Regions from separate parts of the Exiguobacterium sp. SH4S7 genome, predicted to be linked through region 1. Evidence: riboswitches for the same ligand, from Rfam matches in the RefSeq annotation. Region 1 holds a riboswitch; each other region holds the start of a gene.
What was found. A riboswitch is a leader RNA that binds a small molecule or an ion and turns the genes downstream of it on or off. The one in region 1 is predicted to bind thiamine pyrophosphate.
Positions count from the first base shown of each region.

Region 2: it holds a riboswitch for thiamine pyrophosphate, as region 1 does, so the genes downstream of both, tenA (thiaminase II) here and thiT (energy-coupled thiamine transporter ThiT) in region 1, are expected to answer to the same signal.
Region 3: it holds a riboswitch for thiamine pyrophosphate, as region 1 does, so the genes downstream of both, EVJ29_RS03935 (YkoF family thiamine/hydroxymethylpyrimidine-binding protein) here and thiT (energy-coupled thiamine transporter ThiT) in region 1, are expected to answer to the same signal.
Region 4: it holds a riboswitch for thiamine pyrophosphate, as region 1 does, so the genes downstream of both, thiW (energy coupling factor transporter S component ThiW) here and thiT (energy-coupled thiamine transporter ThiT) in region 1, are expected to answer to the same signal.

Region 1 is NZ_SJUT01000002.1:164,967-169,568, forward strand. Features, by position in the region: gene EVJ29_RS04945 (DAK2 domain-containing protein) at 1-194, opposite strand, end outside; gene EVJ29_RS04950 (Asp23/Gls24 family envelope stress response protein) at 217-579, opposite strand; gene rpmB (50S ribosomal protein L28) at 832-1,020, shown strand; gene EVJ29_RS04960 (thiamine diphosphokinase) at 1,078-1,665, opposite strand; gene thiT (energy-coupled thiamine transporter ThiT) at 1,665-2,237, opposite strand; TPP riboswitch at 2,312-2,411, opposite strand; gene rpe (ribulose-phosphate 3-epimerase) at 2,431-3,087, opposite strand; gene rsgA (ribosome small subunit-dependent GTPase A) at 3,089-3,973, opposite strand; gene pknB (Stk1 family PASTA domain-containing Ser/Thr kinase) at 4,017-4,602, opposite strand, start outside.
Region 2 is NZ_SJUT01000003.1:361,887-366,488, reverse strand. Features, by position in the region: gene pelF (GT4 family glycosyltransferase PelF) at 1-752, shown strand, start outside; gene pelG (exopolysaccharide Pel transporter PelG) at 733-2,181, shown strand; TPP riboswitch at 2,243-2,347, shown strand; gene tenA (thiaminase II) at 2,429-3,103, shown strand; gene thiM (hydroxyethylthiazole kinase) at 3,100-3,891, shown strand; gene thiD (bifunctional hydroxymethylpyrimidine kinase/phosphomethylpyrimidine kinase) at 3,888-4,602, shown strand, end outside.
Region 3 is NZ_SJUT01000001.1:778,910-783,511, reverse strand. Features, by position in the region: gene EVJ29_RS03945 (ABC transporter ATP-binding protein) at 1-81, opposite strand, end outside; gene EVJ29_RS03940 (ECF transporter S component) at 74-649, opposite strand; gene EVJ29_RS03935 (YkoF family thiamine/hydroxymethylpyrimidine-binding protein) at 642-1,235, opposite strand; TPP riboswitch at 1,315-1,415, opposite strand; gene EVJ29_RS03930 (GTP-binding protein) at 1,481-2,674, opposite strand; gene EVJ29_RS03920 (hypothetical protein) at 3,010-3,276, opposite strand; gene EVJ29_RS03915 (SMP-30/gluconolactonase/LRE family protein) at 3,289-4,170, opposite strand; gene rlmN (23S rRNA (adenine(2503)-C(2))-methyltransferase RlmN) at 4,334-4,602, opposite strand, start outside.
Region 4 is NZ_SJUT01000003.1:402,646-407,247, forward strand. Features, by position in the region: gene EVJ29_RS08810 (hypothetical protein) at 1-213, shown strand, start outside; gene EVJ29_RS08815 (aminoglycoside phosphotransferase family protein) at 214-1,182, opposite strand; gene EVJ29_RS08820 (hypothetical protein) at 1,227-1,547, shown strand; TPP riboswitch at 1,572-1,670, shown strand; gene thiW (energy coupling factor transporter S component ThiW) at 1,733-2,221, shown strand; gene EVJ29_RS08830 (GNAT family N-acetyltransferase) at 2,256-2,735, opposite strand; gene EVJ29_RS08835 (YcxB family protein) at 2,717-3,220, opposite strand; gene EVJ29_RS08840 (VOC family protein) at 3,314-3,712, shown strand; gene EVJ29_RS08845 (LTA synthase family protein) at 3,825-4,602, shown strand, end outside.

The sequences.
Region 1 (4,602 bases):
ATGTTCGCTGTGTCGAGTGCGGCCACTTCCTTCGCACCTGAAGTCATCGTCAAATTCATGTTCGTTCCCGTGTCGCCGTCTGGGACCGGGAAGACGTTAAGCGAATCCACGTAATCTGCATTTTGGCTCAAGTTGGCTGCACCGTTTGCGACCATTTGCGCAAACACCAATCCATCTAAACGTTTTAACCCCACACCAAATCCTCCTTCGTTCTCGTCAGTCATTCGTCAGACGAACGCCTTGTACGAATATATTTACCGACGAAACGTTTAATCCTAAAGTTTCACCGAGCGTGTATTTTACACGACTTTGCACGTTGTACGCGACTTCCGACACTTTCGTCCCGTAGCTCACGATGATGTGCATATCGATATGTACGTCTTCTCCATCTTGACGTACGACAACGCCACGCGCATAATTCTCACGTTTGAGCAGTTCTGCGATCCCGTCTTTCAGTTGAGCTTGTGACGCCATTCCTACGACGCCGAAACATTCCATCGCCGCACCGCCCGCGAGTGTCGCGACCACGTCGTTCGTGATATCAATATTGCCATATGTTGTCTTCATTTCAATTGCCATATGGAGTAGCCTCCTTTATTCGGAATGATTCCTACAGTATATTCTACAATAAGTACCTAGTTATTAAAAGGACATGCCCCTAAACTCGGTCAATTGTAACCGCAACCCTCATTCATTATTAAAATCCTCATCCGTAATGTCAAGTTTTTTTCTTGTCATCCGGTTATTTTCTAGTTGCATCGTGAAAAAACCCATGCTAATATAAACGAGTGTCTATTAGGACGAACCCACATAAAAAAGGAGGGGAAACGCATGGCACGTAAATGCTACGTAACAGGTAAGTCACCTAAGTCAGGTAACAACCGTTCGCACGCACTCAACAAGACAAAACGTACTTGGGGTGTAAACGTACAAAAAGTTCGCATTCTCGTTGACGGTAAACCTAAACGAGTTTGGGTTTCAGCTCGCGCTCTTAAATCAGGTCTCGTTGAACGCGTATAATTACCATACACGAACGAAATAAATCCCAGCGGCATGCGCCGATGGGATTTTTTTTGTTTATTTCTTTATATACATAATCAAGACGTTGCCGCTATGAACGAGCAAATCCGCCTCTTCCGCCGACCACTCGTTTGAGATCGTCAGCGCCTCATGGCTGACGACGTCATGGTTCTCGAGCGGGTACTTGACGCCACGAATCGAGACCGAGGCCCGTTTCCAAGGTACGAGCGACAAGTAATGGTCAGGACGACGCGGGAGACGATAGTCCCCTTTTCCGACGAGGCGCACTTCTTGCCCGTCTGCGAACAACCGCATCTCGGGGTACGCCTCGAGCAGACCGACGTTGCTGAGCGTCATATCGAGTCTGCCCCCGAGTGCACCGTACACGTCGATCACGTCCGCCCCTTTCCCTCGTGCCGCCTCGAGAGCGATCTCAAGGTCGGTCACGTCTTTTTCAGACGGATAACGGACAGCTTCCTCCGGCACGGTGCCTGTGAACGAATCAAAGTCACCGACGAGCAGGTCCGGCTTCATCCCACGGTCGAGCAGCGTATGATAGCCGCCGTCGACGCCGATGACGTAATCGGCGTTCCGAGGAAGCTCAGGGACCGCTTCCGGGCTCGCAGCCACAATCAAGACACGCATTATCTGATGTCCCGTGTCGCGAGCGTCACGAAACGCGGCGCCGACGTGAACAAGAGCACGATCACGACCGCCGAGACGAGGAACGACGGCAACATATACGTCAAGTTATAGCCGAGCGAGTACAAGACGACCGGTCCTTCCGCATACTCGGCGAAGAAGACGATGCCGGAGACGACGTGCGCAACGTAGCGGAGCGCCGAGCCGATCAACGCCCCGAGAATCAAATAGAACGTGAGCGTTTTCTTGGCGCCGTCTTTTGCCGACTGTTTGACTTGCCCGGCGAAGATGCCGGCGACTCCGACGAGGCCGTAGGCGACCGTGTAGTCGAGTAAAAACTGGACCGGCGTGAAGATATAGGCCCCAAATAACAGTTGTAGCGTCCCGACGAGCGCGCCTGTCGCGAGTCCGCCTCTCAATCCATGCCGATAAGCCATCACGAGAATCGGCAGCATCGCCAAGCTGACTGCTCCGCCTTGCGGCAACCGATATGGGATGAGCATGTCAAAGATCAGTCCGAGCGAGGCGAACAGCGAGATTTCAATGAGCGCCTGTAGTTTTAAACGTTGTTTCATCTTATTCCCTCCTTGATATGAGTGAACGACAAAAAGCAGCATGACGTAAACGCCATGCTGCTATCGTGTAGCAACGTGCATTTTCGCCACATCCCTACGTCCGTGTGAACGGAACAGGTTCAAAGGGTTAGCTCATGCCTCTCAGCCACAGATGTGACACCCCTTGCGACAATATTTGTTGTTCTACAGACGATTATACACGAGACGCGTTGCGAATGCTATCGATTGCGTCTTTATAGCTCGGTTCGTTATAGATGGCTGAACCGGCAACGAGGACGTCGGCACCTGCGTCGATACAAAGTTTTGCCGTCGCAGGATTTACCCCGCCATCGATCTCGATCTCGAAGTCGAGACGACGCGCTTGGCGCATCTCGCTGAGCGCCGCGATCTTCGGGACGACCGCTTCGATGAACGCTTGGCCGCCAAAGCCAGGGTTCACGGTCATGAGCAATACCATATCGACATCACCGAGCACGTGCTCGATTGATGACAACGGCGTATGTGGGTTCAAGACGACACCACACTTGGCGCCGGCTCCTTTGATTTGTTGCAATACGCGATGCAAATGGTTTGTCGCCTCGACATGGACCGTGACGATATCGGCGCCTGCTTGAACGAAGTCCTCGACGAACCGTTCCGGTTGGTCGATCATCAAATGGACGTCTAATACCATGTCCGACTTGTCACGCAAACTTTTGAGTACCGGCAGTCCAATCGAGATGTTCGGCACGAACTGACCGTCCATGACGTCAAAATGAATGTAATCGGCCCCTGCTTCTTGGACCGCTTTGACCTCTGCCTCAAGGTTGGCAAAATCGGCCGACAGGATCGATGGTGCGATTTTAATCATGTTAGTACCTCCGTTGTCTATCTTTTAATTCCTCCATAAACGTAACATAGTTCGCATAGCGGGTGGAAGCGATTTCTCCGGCCTCGACCGCCGCTTTGACGGCACAACCTGGCTCGTTCAAATGGGCGCAACCACGGAATTTACAGTCATCGTGCCGCAAGACGAATTCAGGGAAACACCAACGCATCTCCTCGACTTCAAGTTCTTCCGGGAACTCAAGACTCGAGAATCCAGGTGTATCGGCGACGAACCCGTCCGCGAGTGTGATGAGCGTGACGTGACGCGTCGTATGCTTCCCGCGGCCAAGCGCTTTCGAAATTTTACCAGTCGCGAGTTCGAGCTCCGGTGCGACCGCGTTCAGCAACGAACTCTTCCCGACGCCGGTCTGTCCGGCGAACACGCTCGTCTTGTCTTTGAACGCGCTGCGGATGAGCTCGATTCCAGCTCCGTCTTCGGTCGACGTCTCAATGACTTGATAGCCGATCGAACGGTATAGCGCTGCCGCCGCACTAATTTTTTCTTTTTCAGCTTCTAGCAACAAGTCCATCTTCGTCAACACGATGATTGGGTGAACTTGCTTCGATTCGATCAAAATGAGAAAGCGGTCAAGCAAATGGAACGAGAACGCCGGCTCTTTCACGGAAAAGAGCAGAAACGCCTGATCGATGTTGGCGATCGGCGGACGGACGAGATGGTTCGACCGCTCATCGACAGCCATGATGTAGCCGGTCCCGTCCCCTTGGTCTTGAATATCGACGTCGTCCCCGACGACGGGCGAAATGTTTCGGTTCCGGAAGTTTCCCCGGGCGCGACATCTGATTTCAACTTTCGTTTCGGTCATGACATCATAAAATCCACCTTGCAAGCGAATAATCGTTCCTTTCATCCTGTTTCCTCCTTAGAAAAGAGGTGACGCGCACGCCACCTCTTCATTGTGAATCTTTTGCTTGGGCGTATGTCACCGTATCGGTCCGAACGACTTCTCCCTCGACTTCAATCGTCGCGGTACCGACTTCGTCCGGAGCAATGACGAGCGTATAGGAATACGTCGTCGTTTCTGTGATCATATCACGCAACACTTCGATCTCACCACGGGCATCGACGGTACGGATGACGACTTCGACCGGCTCCGCCTCTTCACCTTCTGCCGGCGGTTCGATTTCGACGTCCACTTCTCGCTCGATCGAGATGTCGGTCGGCTCGACCCCTTGTGAGACGATGACCGTCAGTTCCGTTCCCGGGTCGACCGCCGTCCCTGACGTCGGAAGTTGACGAATGATTTGATTCGCTGGGATGCTCGTCGAATACTCATCGCGTTTCACGATTTTCAAGTTGTTTTGCTCGGCATAAGTTGACGCCTCTTCGAACGTGTAGCCCGTCAAATTGGCGAGCTCAATTTTATTGCTGCCGGTCGAGACGACGAGCGTGACCGTCTCTTCCGACGCGATAACTTCTTCACCTGGCGTGATCGACTGCGAAATCACATCTCCGCTGTCGACCGTTTCGGACGCTTCG
Region 2 (4,602 bases), on a different contig from region 1:
ACTTGTCACGCGAGGCGTATAACGCGGCCGACGAGATTATCACACTGTTTGAGCGGAATCGCGAATATCAAGAGTGGATTGGCGCGCCTAGCGAGAAGACGAAAATTATCGCCAACGGGATTGACGACCGTCATATCCACGCTACGCTTGAGCGAGCCGAGAATGATGTGTTCCAAATCGGGGCTATCGTCCGCCTCGTTCCGATCAAGGATTTGAAGACGATGATTTATTCCGCAAAAATCCTTCAAGAGCGCCATCGGCTGTTTAAACTGACGATCATGGGTCCGCTTGATGAGGACGAAGAGTACGCCGAAGAGTGTCGTCTACTGATTGAGCAGAGCGGGCTGACCGACTATGTCGAACTCGTCGGGAAAGTGAACGTACAAGACTGGTTGCCGAAATTTGATTTGTTGTTGTTGACGAGCATATCGGAAGGGCAGCCGCTTGCCATTTTAGAAGGGATGGCGGCTGGCATCCCTTGGGTGGCGACCGATGTCGGGGCTTGTTCGGAACTACTTTACGGACGCGCTGACGATCCGTTCGGTCCGGCCGGCTTCATCGTTCCTCCGGTCCATCCGGAAGCCATCGCTGACAAAGTCGAATGGATGATGGATTATCCGCGCGAACGGATGCGCTTCGGTAAAAACGGCCGCGAGCGTGTCCGTCAGTATTATCGATTGCAACAGTTCGTCGACCGCTATAAAGCCATCTATGAAGCGAGGAGGGAACAGTATGGCGGGCATCGGGTTTAAGTTACAAAAGCTGTTTCAAGAAGACTATTACTCTTCAAGACTGAAGGCGTACACGTTTTCCGGTCTCGTCACATCGGGCCCTTGGCTGATCGTCATCCTCGTTGTCGGTACGATTCAATGGTTGGCGTTTCAGATGCCGATGTTGTCACTCGAGGAACGGACACTGTTTATGCTATCCGTGTCTTACGCGTTCATTTTCTCGCAAATTCTATTTAGTTTTCAGCAGCTCGTCGTCACGCGATACGTGGCCGATTTGTTTTATGAAAAGAAAGCCCATGAGATCTTTCCTGTCTTCACCGGCATGTTAAAAGTGACGATTCTCGCTGCCGTCGTCATGTATAGCGTGTTTTGGCTGATTTCACCGCTCAGTTTCGCCTATAAGCTCGTCCTGTTCGTCTTATTCATGACCATCAACGTCATCTGGGTCATGTTCTTGTTCTTGAGCGCCGCCAAATTTTATCAAGCGGTCGCTTACAGCTTCTTGCTAGGCGGGGTTATTTCAGTCGCGAGCGTCTATTTGATCAGTCGTCTCATGGTCAACCCATCGAGCCTCGAGCTTCTGTTTGGCTTTACCGTTGGGATGGTCGTGACGCTGTTCGGGCTATTCTTCGCGATGCTTCGGACGTTTCCGCTCAGGTATGCGACGCGAGAGTTTTCATACTTCCGGTACTTTGATAAGTATCCGGACTTGTTCGCGATTGGTGTGTTATACGTGCTTGGGATCTGGGTGACCAACTTCATCATTTGGTTTGGTGAAGGTCGCATGGTGATTGCCGATTCGTTCGTGTTCAATCCGTATTATGACACGGCTGTGTTCTGGTCGTACTTGACGATCATCCCGACCCAGCTCTTGTTCGTCGTCGCTGTCGAGACAAGGTTTTACGAGCGCTACCGAACGTTTTACGGCTTGATCAATTATGGCGGGGCGTTACACCAAATTGAGAAGGCGAAGCAGACGATGACGACGGTGTTGAAAAATGAATTGATCCGACTTGGGCGAAGTCAAGGTGTTGTCACCTTGTTCGCGATCCTGATGGCGGGTGTGTTCGTCGGTTGGATTGGTGTCCCGGAAGAAGTCGGTCAAATTTTCCGGATGACGACGCTCGCCGCGTTCGCGAACGCGATGATTCTCGTACTGACGCTGCTCTTGCTTTATTTTGAGGACCGGCGTGGTGCGTTGTTCGTCAACCTATCGTTCTTCACATTGAACGCCTTGTTCACGTTGTCGTTACTATCGCGCGGGATCGATTGGTATGGGGTCGGCTTTGCGATCAGCACGACCATCACGTTCTTTATCGCAGGACTGCGCTTGATTTATTTTATGGGGAAGGTCGATTATTACGTGTTCGCGGCCTCGAACCGTCGTAAGCTCGGGACGGAACGGTTCTCGCATTTTGGGACCGCGCTCAACCGTCGCTTCTCGCGTTAAAGGGTTTGCATTTTTCAAAAAGATTGATATGATGTGGTCGAAGATGACCGAATTTCATAATGTTTGCCACTAGGGGAGTCGCTTGACGCGGCTGAGATGGACAAGGTCCAGACCCTTTGAACCTGATCTAGTTCACGCTAGCGGAGGGAAGTGGGCGAAACGTCCTTTCTCACACTCTTTGTGTATGGCCGACGCCGCTTCCGTTATGGGAGGCGGCGTCTTTTTTCATACAAAGGAGGAGAATACGATGACATTTACCGCACACATCCGCCAAGAGGCCAAAGCCTTGTTTGAGGCGAGTTTCCACCATCCGTTCGTCCGCGCGCTCGGAGACGGGACGCTCGACGAGGCGAAGTTTCGGCATTACGTGATGCAAGACTCGTACTACTTGAATCAATTTTCGAAAGTACAGGCGAAGGGCGCTACACTTGCCCCGACGATGGAGCTGGCGAGCCGATTTTTGACGCACGCCCTCCACACGATCGAGGCGGAGCACGAGTTGCATCGGGAATTTTTTACGATGCTCGAGGTGAGTGACATGGAGTGGACGACGTTCGAACCAGCTCCGACGGCTTATGCATACGCGCTCCATATGCAACAAGCCGGCCCGACGCTCGGAGACGTGCTCGCGGCGATTCTTCCATGCTACTGGGTGTATTACGAGATCGGGGAGCGCTTGAAGGACGCAGAGCCAGACCATCCGATCTATTCTGTTTGGATTGCGACGTACGGTTCGGAATGGTTCCGTGAACTCGTCGAAGAGCAGATCGAGCGACTTGACGAATTGGCGGGACAAGCGACGGAGTCAGAACGGATTCGCTATCAGCAACTGTTTTTGAAAAGTTGCTACTATGAGCTCGCGTTTTGGGAGATGGCCTGGACACTCGAATCGTGGGAACTGCCGCTTGAGGTGGGACAATGAGGCCGGATCTATGGGAAGCCGTCCGGTTGAAGCGACCGCTCGTCCATAACATCACAAACATAGTGGTGGCCAACTTCTCGGCGAACGGATTGCTCGCCATCGGTGCGTCCCCGGTCATGGCCGATGCGATCGAAGAAGTGGCAGACATGGCGACGGTGAGCGATGCCCTCGTCTTGAACATCGGGACGCTTGACGCAATGACCGAAGCGACGATGATTTGTGCTGGACAAGCGGCGAACCAGTCGGGACGTCCTGTCGTCCTAGACCCGGTCGGTGTCGGGGCAACACCGTTCCGCCGCGACGTCGTCGAACGGATTTTGCGAGACGTCCGCGTCACGGTCATCCGTGGGAACGCCGGGGAAGTCGCCACGCTTGTCGATGCCGGTTGGACGACGAAAGGGGTCGACGCCGGAAGCGGCACACATCATCCGCAACAACTCGCTGAACAAGCGGCGAGACGATACGGATGTGTCGTCGCGATTACCGGAGCAACGGATGTTGTGAGTGACGGGACAGTCACGATCGAGATATCAGGCGGGCATCCGCTCATGACAGAGACGACGGGCACCGGCTGTCTACTCAGTGCGGTCGTCGGTGCGTTCCTTGCTGTTGAACCGGACGTGATGACGGCAACCTCGACCGCGCTCACCGGATATGCACGATGCGGCGAGTTGGCGAGTGAAGCAGCGACGGGTCCGGGGGATTTCCCAATCCACTTTCTCAACGCGCTCGCTACCATGACGTCAACTGACCTGCCGAGCGACCGAATCGAGGTGTTCGCGCGATGAGGCCTCAAGTCTTGACCATCGCCGGTTCGGACTCTGGCGGGGGAGCCGGAATCCAAGCCGATTTGAAAACGTTTCAAGAATTAGGCGTATTTGGCACGAGTGTCGTGACCGCGGTGACGGCTCAAAACACGCGTGGCGTGCACGGTGTCGAAGCCGTCTCCGCCGACCTCGTCGCACGCCAGCTCGATGCAGTCGGATCAGACTTTATCATCTCGGCGTGCAAGACCGGGATGCTGTTCAATCGTGAGTTGATTGACGTCGTGGCGGACGCAATCGAGCAGCATCGATTTCAAAATGTCGTCGTCGATCCGGTCATGATCGCTAAAGGCGGTGCGACCTTGCTTGAACGGGACGCCGTCACCGCGCTACGGACGAGGCTGTTACCGATGGCGACGGTCGTCACGCCAAATATCCCTGAAGCTGAAGTGTTGACCGGCTTGACGATTTGTACGTTCACTGATCGTATGAAAGCAGCTGAGCGCTTGTTGTCTTACGGGGCAAACGTCGTCATGTTGAAAGGCGGTCATTTGGACGGTCCTCTCGCCGAAGACCTAGTCATGACGAAGACTGATACGTTTCGAATGGTGACACCACGGTTGCTGACGAAAGATACGCACGGGACCGGCTGCACGTTTTCGGCTGCGCTAACAGCGGAGCTCGCGAACGGGCATACCGTTACGGAAGCCGCGCAGAAGGCGAAACAGTTCATCC
Region 3 (4,602 bases), on a different contig from region 1:
CTTAAGACGAAGTGTGATATCTGTCAATACGTCGCGTTCTTCCCCCGGGAAACGAAACGCCAGACGCTCGGTCTCAACCATGTGCCTTCCTCTGCCGGGTGACGGCATACCCTTCTAGCGCACCCGTTCGAAGCAACAAGTCGCTCAAAATCTTCCCGCCGATCCCTGCGATGAGCATCCCGCTCGTCGCCCGTAGTGCGAACATCAAAGCCACGTACGTCGGACTGAGCGCGCTGAGACCTCCCATGACGTACGTATATGCGAAACTCGTCACTGCCGCACCGAATCCGGCGAGCATGAGCACCCACAAGTCATACCGCTTATACCCGGTTAGTGCGAACGCCGCTTCGGCGCCGAGTCCTTGAATGATGCCGACGAGGATGATGCGCGGACCGATCGCATTGCCGATCATCATCTCGATCGACGCTGCGAGCACTTCCGACAAAAAGGCGGCGCCTGGCTTTCGAATGATGTAGGCGGTAATAATCGAGACGATGAACCAAATCCCAAAAATCCATTCATAGGCGATCGGCCCGATCAAGCCGGCCCACAAGTTCCCCACATGGACGAACGCCAAATAGACGACGGCAAAGACGACCGATAAAATCGACAACAAGACGATTTCTTTCAACTTCCATGAGTTAAGCATCGATGCGTCCCTCGTGTGACGGACTGTTCACACTGAACGTGACCGACATGACGACGTGGCTCGACTTCTCGCGAACACGGTTGAACGTCGCCTCATAAAACGCGAACACCGGCTCGATGTCTCCGTGAATTCCTGAGGCATAATGCATCGCGTCATTGAACACACCCCGTGCTTTCGCGAAATCGATCTCTTCATAGATGATGTCCATGTAATCATCATCACCGAGCGGGTAGAGCGCGAACTGTGAAGAGACGTATTGCGCACCTACCCGCCCGTTCACAGGTTCACTCGATACGTCGAGCAGATTGTCCCCGGCTGTGTCACCCGGACAGCCAACCGAGAACGTTCCACTCATCGAGACGTGGGTCCCTGTCTTCGTTGCGTGTGACAAGACTGCTTTCGCGACGTCAAACACGTGCTCGGCCCGACCGCGAATCACGGTCGACACATCGTCCGTGTGCCTCCAGACGTTGCTTAAATCAGTTTCTTTGAGTGCTCCTTTGATGACCGGTATGAACTCTGACGTCATCGGGCTTAGCGTAAAGCGGAACCCGACGATCGGGCTCGTTCCACATTGTTGATTCATGATGATTCCCCCTTTATTTGGTTACACAAAAAAGCCGCATCCATGAGAATGCGGCCACTTATCCAATCATCAATCCATCAGAAAAAGTGCCACACTTCCTCACGCCAGTATTACCTGGATCGAGTTATAAGGGATTGGAGCCATGCTCACATCTCAGCCGAAGCACCCCTAGTGTAGTCCAATGTATGCGGTTGTTCATGCAAGCAAAAGTATAGCCGTTCGATTCTGAATTGTAAACGGTTAAATCATGAAAACGTCGCGATTCCGTTTCCTGGAAGCGTATCCCGTAACGTTGTCCAGTCTGACGCCATCTCTTCGTCTGACAGTAGACAGGCGTCAAGTTCAAGCTCGACGCGCACGCGGTCCATTCGGTGACCGATCAAGACGAGCTCCGTCTGGCGGTCGCCGTACGGCTCGATGTAATCGGCCTCAAGCTCTGGTTCGGCGGCGAACATCTGCTTTCGTTCCGCGTCAGGAAGCGTCGCGAGCCAACGGCCGGCATGTTCGAGCGTCGACGCGTACCCCGCTTGGGAGAACAGGCAAGCGATGTCGTTCCGTGAGGCGATCCATAAAAAACCTTTCGCCCGGACGACTTCTTCCGGGAACTGTTCGATCCACGCATGTAAACGCTCCGGGTGGAACGGACGGCGGCGGCGATAGACGAACGAACTGATGCCGTACTCTTCGGTTTCAGGGGTATGGTCGTCTGTCTCGAGCTCTTGGATCCATCCGGCGGCATGCATCGCCTGGTCGAAGTCGAACAAGTTCACGTCTAACAGGTCGGACAACAATACGTTCCCGTACGTACTTGTCAAAAGTCGCGCCGCCGGGTTTAACGCGCGCAACAGACTTTCGATCTCGTGCAGTTCCGGTTCCGTGACCCGGTCCGCCTTGTTGAGGACGATGATGTCGGCAAACTCGACTTGATCGACGAGCAAATCGACGACTTCCCGGACGTCACCCGTGTCGACAGCCTGTTTCCGTTCATGCAGCGATTCGCCCGAGTTGAAGTCTTTTAAAAATCGATATGCGTCGACGACCGTCACCATCGCGTCAACATACACACGGCTCGTCAAGTCGATACCCAAGGCGTCATCCGCATATGTAAACGTCTGCGCGACCGGGATCGGTTCCGAGATACCTGACGACTCGATGATGATGCCGTCGAGCTGTCGGTCGTTCGCAATCTCGCTGACCGCCTCGAGTAAATCTTCTCGCAACGTGCAGCAGATGCAGCCGTTAGACAGCTCCACCAACTTCTCGTCCGTCCGTGAAAAACCTGCCCCGTCAATCAATCGCTCATCGATGTTCAGCTCGCTCATATCGTTGACGATGACGGCATATTTTTTACCATCCCGATTGTTCAACATATGATTGAGCAACGTCGTCTTGCCACTTCCTAAATATCCGGACAAGACTGTGATCGGAATTCGTTTCATGATGTATACCACCTTTAAATCGTAATCATTACTTTTTAGATAATGAACGGGATCACGTCCGTTGTCAACAAAAAAACACGCTCAAAAGGAGCGTGTTTTCTTGTTGACTAACATGATTGTTATCGCTCGTCCTTCCAGCGCCCACGCTTTCCGCAGGCAATCCCGGAGCCGCATCGCGACTCACGTCGCTGCTGGGTCTCCGTTGGTTTGCTTTCCTGCAGGAGTCGGGGCGCCATCGAACGAGCAACGCAAACGGTCGCCATCTAGCGGCCATTTGTCTTTTTCTGAGGCCCCGACGGCCGAAGAAAAAGCTCTGGATATGTTCTTCGTACCAGTTATTCTTCTAACGCTTTCCGTTCCGCCTCGGAGCGAGGATACGTGTTCGCCTGCCACTCGGCCCGGTAAATCGAATCGAGTTGCGTCAATCCGACCTCGTCATCATCCTTATCGGCATCCACACTCGGCGTCTCGTCCCACTTTGGTTCAAGATACGTATGGTCTTCTTTCCGGGCCCGGTCGTCCAATAACTTTTGAATCCCGACCCGAGCCACCGCCGCTAGTGCCAATCCGATTCCCGCTCGCACGAGCAATCGCTTCACCATAGCCGTCCCTCCTTAACGTCCAAACCGATAAAGTGGCATCCCTTTCACGTCCGTATCGATCTTGAAGACCGAACCCGCATCCGGATGAGCGGCGAGCGCCTCGTCGTCCATGCCTTCCCGTGCCGTCGTGATCGCCAATTGTTTTAAGTCATCCCCGATAAAACTACACGACGTGACGTTCGGCGCCGGGACGATGACTTCAAGCACTTTTTCACCCGTCTCCGGATTCCACCGCGTGACGCGCCCGCCTGCAAAGTGGGCAATCCATAAAAAGCCGTCTTCATCCGACGTCATGCCGTCCGGGAACCCGTCCTCATTCTTGAAATCAATGACGACCTCACCTTCCCCGAGCGTGCCCGTTTTCAAATCGAACGGGAACTTGCGAACCGTCTCGGTCGGCGTATCGATATGGTAAAACGACGTATGGTCAGGTGACCACGTCAACCCGTTCGATAACGTCAATCCGCTCAACATGACCTCGGTCGTGCCGTCGCGGTTCAAGCGGAACAACGTCGCCTGCTCAGACTCGTCTTTTAAGTGGAGCGTCCCGGCGAAGACACGACCGTACGGGTCGGCTTTCCCATCGTTGAAGCGAAGGACACCTTCCGGGTCATCAAGTTCGACGAGTTTATCGAGTTGTTTCGACGTTTCATCCCACTCATAGATACCATCCTTCAATCCGACGATCACGCCGTCGGTCACTTTAGGGACGACAAACCCGACCTGCTGTCCCATATCAAACGAAGATAATTCATCTTCTTTCTCATCGTACCACCAGAGCGCGTGCCCTTCGATATCGACCCAGTAGAACCGCTTCAGTTCAGCGTCCCAGCAAGGCCCTTCCCCGAGCGTGTTTCTGACTCGAATCCATAACGTAGCGTTTACTGTCTCCATTGAATTGCCTCCACTCTCTGCTTTGATATCAAAAGACTATTCCCTGAGGGGGTAAGGACTATTCATCATTCACAAAAATGTTTAAAGATATTTCTCATCTGACGCATTATACGCCCGGGCACGATAAAAACGCTCCGAATCGGTTTCGATTCGGAGCGTTCGTTTATTTGGCGCCTTCGACGTTCATTTGTTTACTGCGTAATTGGCCGCACGCCGCATCGATATCGGTCCCGTGCTCGAGACGCACGCCCGTATTGATGCCCCGTTTTTTCAAAACGTCGTAAAACGCCATGATGTCCTCGGTCGTACTCCGTTCGTACTGGATGTGCTCGTTGACCGGGTTGTATGGGATCAAGTTGACGTAAGACTTGTCTTTGATGTCATCGATCAACGCCGCGAGTTCTTCGGCATGTTCCGGCAAATCGTTCACTT
Region 4 (4,602 bases), on a different contig from region 1:
GGAGTTCAAGTCGCACGCGACCCAATCGAGAACGTCATCATTGCCGGGAACGGCGTCAAGGAAGTGACGGCCGACTTGATCGTCTTTGAGATCGAAAACGGCTACGCTATCGTCTACGACCAAGACGGTGAGATTTTGAAAGCACCGGAGTCAATCGCCCAGCTGTTTTGGAACGAGACGGATTATGAAAACCTGCTCGAGAAGAACGAGTGATCACGTACCGCGACGTTTCAAGTCCCGATACTCGAGGAACAAGTTGAGCCATTGGGCCGGTTTATCGGCTGACTCGGACGGATCATACCGATAGTTGGTCACATATACATGCCACGACAGCGCCCGATACACGCAACCGAGCTCTTCAGCGATCAACAAATGGCGCCATAGCACGTCCCGAGGCGCTACACCTTCCCACTCAGCCAAGTAGACGGTACGCATCTTCTGAATCTGTTCATACCATGCGACTTCATCGTCTTCTGGCAACAAGTCGTAGAGCGCGTTCCAAAACACACGGACGCTGAAGAACGGATGGGTGACGGTCGCATCGCCCCAATCGAGAATACATAAGTCATCCGTCTGTTTGCGCCAAAAGATGTTGCCGCCATGTAAGTCGCCGTGCTCGAGACTCATCGGCACCCCAGTCGCGAGCTCGTCGCACATGGTGAGGAGTTCGTCTTGGAGCGCCAGCACCGCCTCTGCCTTATCTCGATCTAACCCCGTACATAACTCGGGTAAATACGTCCGTATCTCTTCTTTTAGACGAGCCGGACGCCGGTCCGGGATACCGTAGGCCAAAAGCGTATCCGTGTAATTCGCTTCTTTTCTCTGTAGTTTCGCATATTGACGCACAGCCGCTTTGTACCGACTGTGCTTAGGGTATTCACGAAGTGCATACCCGCCGATGTCTCGCATAAGTAGCCAGTTGCGTGTCGCGGCAATGGCGATGACCTCCGGGACGAGTCCCGGATGCCGTTCGGCTAGATGCATCGACAGTTCAGCCTCGCCACCACTGATTGCTGTCACCGCCTTGGCGTAGTAACGGTCTGCCCCGTACTCTCCATACATCAAGTATGTCAAATCGGTATCTTTCACAACCCGCCACGTCACGCCTGGCACGTGACCATCGAGCCAGTGCTCGAACTGTTCACGGTAAGACTCGTCACGCCATGGGATGGCATCCCTCACTGACCTCACTTCCTTTCACCACACTTCGTTTAGGAGGAAATAATATGGACGTTGTCTATTATTCATACCCGGTCGATGCGCTACTCTATATGTATTTAGGTGCGACGGCTGTCTTCAGCTTCATAATTGGTCTAGTCGTTCGCCGTGTGTCGAGACGTCCAGATATCAGCTTTTGGACGACGATCGTGCTCAGCTTTGTCGGACTATGTCTTTCACTCGGCTGGTTCCGTAACGCCTCGGTCACCGTATTTATGGGTACACTCCCGTGGGTCATCAATCTCATGTTTTCCCTGTTTTTATACGCCCTGTATAGCGGTATCATTTATTTCATCTTCCGACCGCGAAAAATTGAGGCAACAAAATAACGTTATGCTATACTCAAACCAATAAACGACCACTAGGGGAGCCTTCGGGCTGAGACGGCAACTGCCGGACCCTTCGAACCTGATCTGGCTCATACCAGCGTAGGGAAGTGGCTTGGATACGTCTGTCTGTCCACGCCACTTTTCCACTTGGAGAAGTGCGTTTTCATTTTGAAAGGAGACACTTCATGCGTATTCAACAACTCACTTGGATGGCGATGCTCATCGCCATCGCCATCATCGGCTCCTTATTCATCTCCATCCCGACCGGTGTCGCCCGGGCCTATCCGGTGCAACATATGGTGAACGTCATCGCCGCCGTCACCGTCGGTCCGATTGGTGCCGTCCTCGTCGCGTTCGTGACCGGACTTGTCCGTGTCATGACCGGGACCGGGTCGTTGCTCGCCTTCCCAGGTGGTATGATCGGCGCCTTGCTTGCTGGACTATTTTACGTGCGGACGAACCGGGTCGCTTTCGCTGCGCTCGGTGAAGTCATCGGGACGGGCGTCATTGCCTCGCTCATCGCCGTCCCATACGCGAAAATCTTAATGGGTTCTGAGTTTGGGGCGCTGTTCTTCTTCCCGGCCTTCCTCGCCTCGAGCATGACTGGAGCCATCCTCGGCTGGATCGTCTTGGCGCGGGTCAAACAGTTGCGTCCGCTCACGGTGAAGCGATAATTGAACAACAACCACCAAAACAGGGACGGCCGACTTAGGAAGGCTGTCCCTGCTTCACGTGATACACCCAAATCTCTTCCCCGTTCGCTTCATCAATCAAGCCACTGTCCTCGAATCCGCCCTTCGCATAAAACCGTTTCGCCGGTTCATTCGTCGGATGGAGGCTGAGGATGAGGTCATCGACATCAAATCGCTCTTGCATCCACTCAATCGCAAGTTGCAAAAATGTTGACCCGATGCCTTTCCCTTGCTCATCCATATCAATCATAAAGCGGTCGAGCCAGACGTAACGCTCCACCTTGTTCTCGGCCCCGACCATCATGAAGCCGACCGGTTGATTGTCTCGACAGAGCGCGTAGCACGTCCACGCGTACTTGACGTCGACGTCCATCTCGCGGAGCGATTCCGCGTTCGTTTCGATAAAGCGGGCCTGACCAGGTGCGACGGTCAAGGCGACGACCGCATCCAAGTTCGTCTCATCAATCGGTTGAATCGTCAACGCATCGGTAGCCATCGTTGTACCTCCTCCATGTCCTGCCCGCGTTTCGGCAAGATGTAGGCGCTGACCGACGAGTTATACAAATACACATAATCGGCTTCCTCGACGACTTCCTTGATGCCGCTCCATGAGACTTTCGTCTCCCCGAACGCATTTTTGTCACGAAGACCGTCTTCATCCAGATCCATCGTATGCGGGCCGATCATGCCTTCATTGCTTCGTTCTTGAATCATCCGCTTCGTCTGTTTTCGGATATGCCGTTCAAAATACTTCGGATAATACAGAAACCAGATGAGGCTGATGACGCCATACACCCCAAACAGCCACCAGCTCGTATCTTGAAACAATGTCGCGAACGTCAAAGCGCCACCACCTAAAATGATGACGGGCCCGATGATGCGCTGCAGGAATAGCATCCTCTTCCCTATCTTTGAACGTCTAATATGACTCAAGTTGAAGTGAATGTAGTCTTCTTCCGTCAATTCGTATTGGATTTCCATATGTATCCCTCCTCGGTGTCGTATACGTCTTCGTTCAAGAAAAGTTCCGCTTCAGGCTCCTATTCGCTAAAATGAAAGCAAAGGAGTGACACGATGAAACAAATCCACCATCTCTGTATCCAAACGCCCGACTATGCGGCGTCAAAGCAATTTTATGAAACGCTCGGTTTTGAGCTCGTCCAAGAGTCACCCAACTTCCATACCCGGGCGTTCAACAGTTGGCTCAAGCTCGGCGACTTCTATATCGAACTCCAGACGGCGAAGACCGACGAGACGTTATCGCCGTATTCGAAACATGCGGCCGGACCCGTTCACTTCGCCTTGTACGTCGATGACCTTGAAGCGGAAGTCCGTCGGCTCGAGGCGCTCGGTGTCACGTTCTTGCCGAAACATGGCGGCAACATCTACTTCGTCGTCGATGGACATTTGAGCAAACTAAAAGCCCCGGAAGGCACGATCATCGAGCTTCGGGACACATTTTTGATCAAGTGAGGCGCTCGCCTCGCTTTTTTTCGTCCGTATCGCACACCCCCATGTTTCCCGCCACCTACGAACAGGTACATGAAAAAGAATACGACGTGTACGTACCGTTTGGAGGCTATTTATGAAATATCTTGATTATTGGAGTTATCTGTCACTATCACTTGCCAAACTATTTTTATTCAGCGTCTTGACCGCGAGCGCGTTCAACGTTCATTTTTTACTCGTCAATATCGGGATGATTCTCATGATGACGAGCTGGGCTCTACTCGTGAAGACGAAAACACGGCGCTGGATTTTATTCGCCTCGCTGTTTCTACACAGCACACTCCTCATCTCCGACGTCTGGTATTACCGCTATTTCGGCAATCTGTTGTCGGTCGCGCTTTTGTCAGACGTTGGTCAGATGGGCGACGTCGGCGGCGGCTTCCTGACGTTGATTCAACCGACCGACTTTCTATTGTTCGCGGACCTGGTGCTTTATACCGCTGTCCTCGTCTATATGAGAAAAAGACCTGCGCAAGTCACAGGAAAAAACCGCCGGATCGCCGCTGCCGGTTTTGTCATCGGCTTGGCCGCCTTCGTCGTTCCATTAACCGTCAGTCAGCCGAATGATGACGAGCAAGCACCGATTTCGAACATGCGTGAATATTACGAGTACGGCTTTTGGGGGTATCACGGCCTCGACTTATTCCGTGGCATCGGCGACCAACTCGGCTTCGGAGACGGCTTAACCGCACAAGAAGAGACGCGGCTCGGTACCTCGACTCCAACCGACGTCGAGACAACGGCTGATACGAACGTCATCATGCTGCAGCTCGAGTCGTTCCAGACGTCGGTGATCGGACAGACGATCAACGGACAGGAACTGACACCGAACTTGAACGCGCTTCGTGACGAGA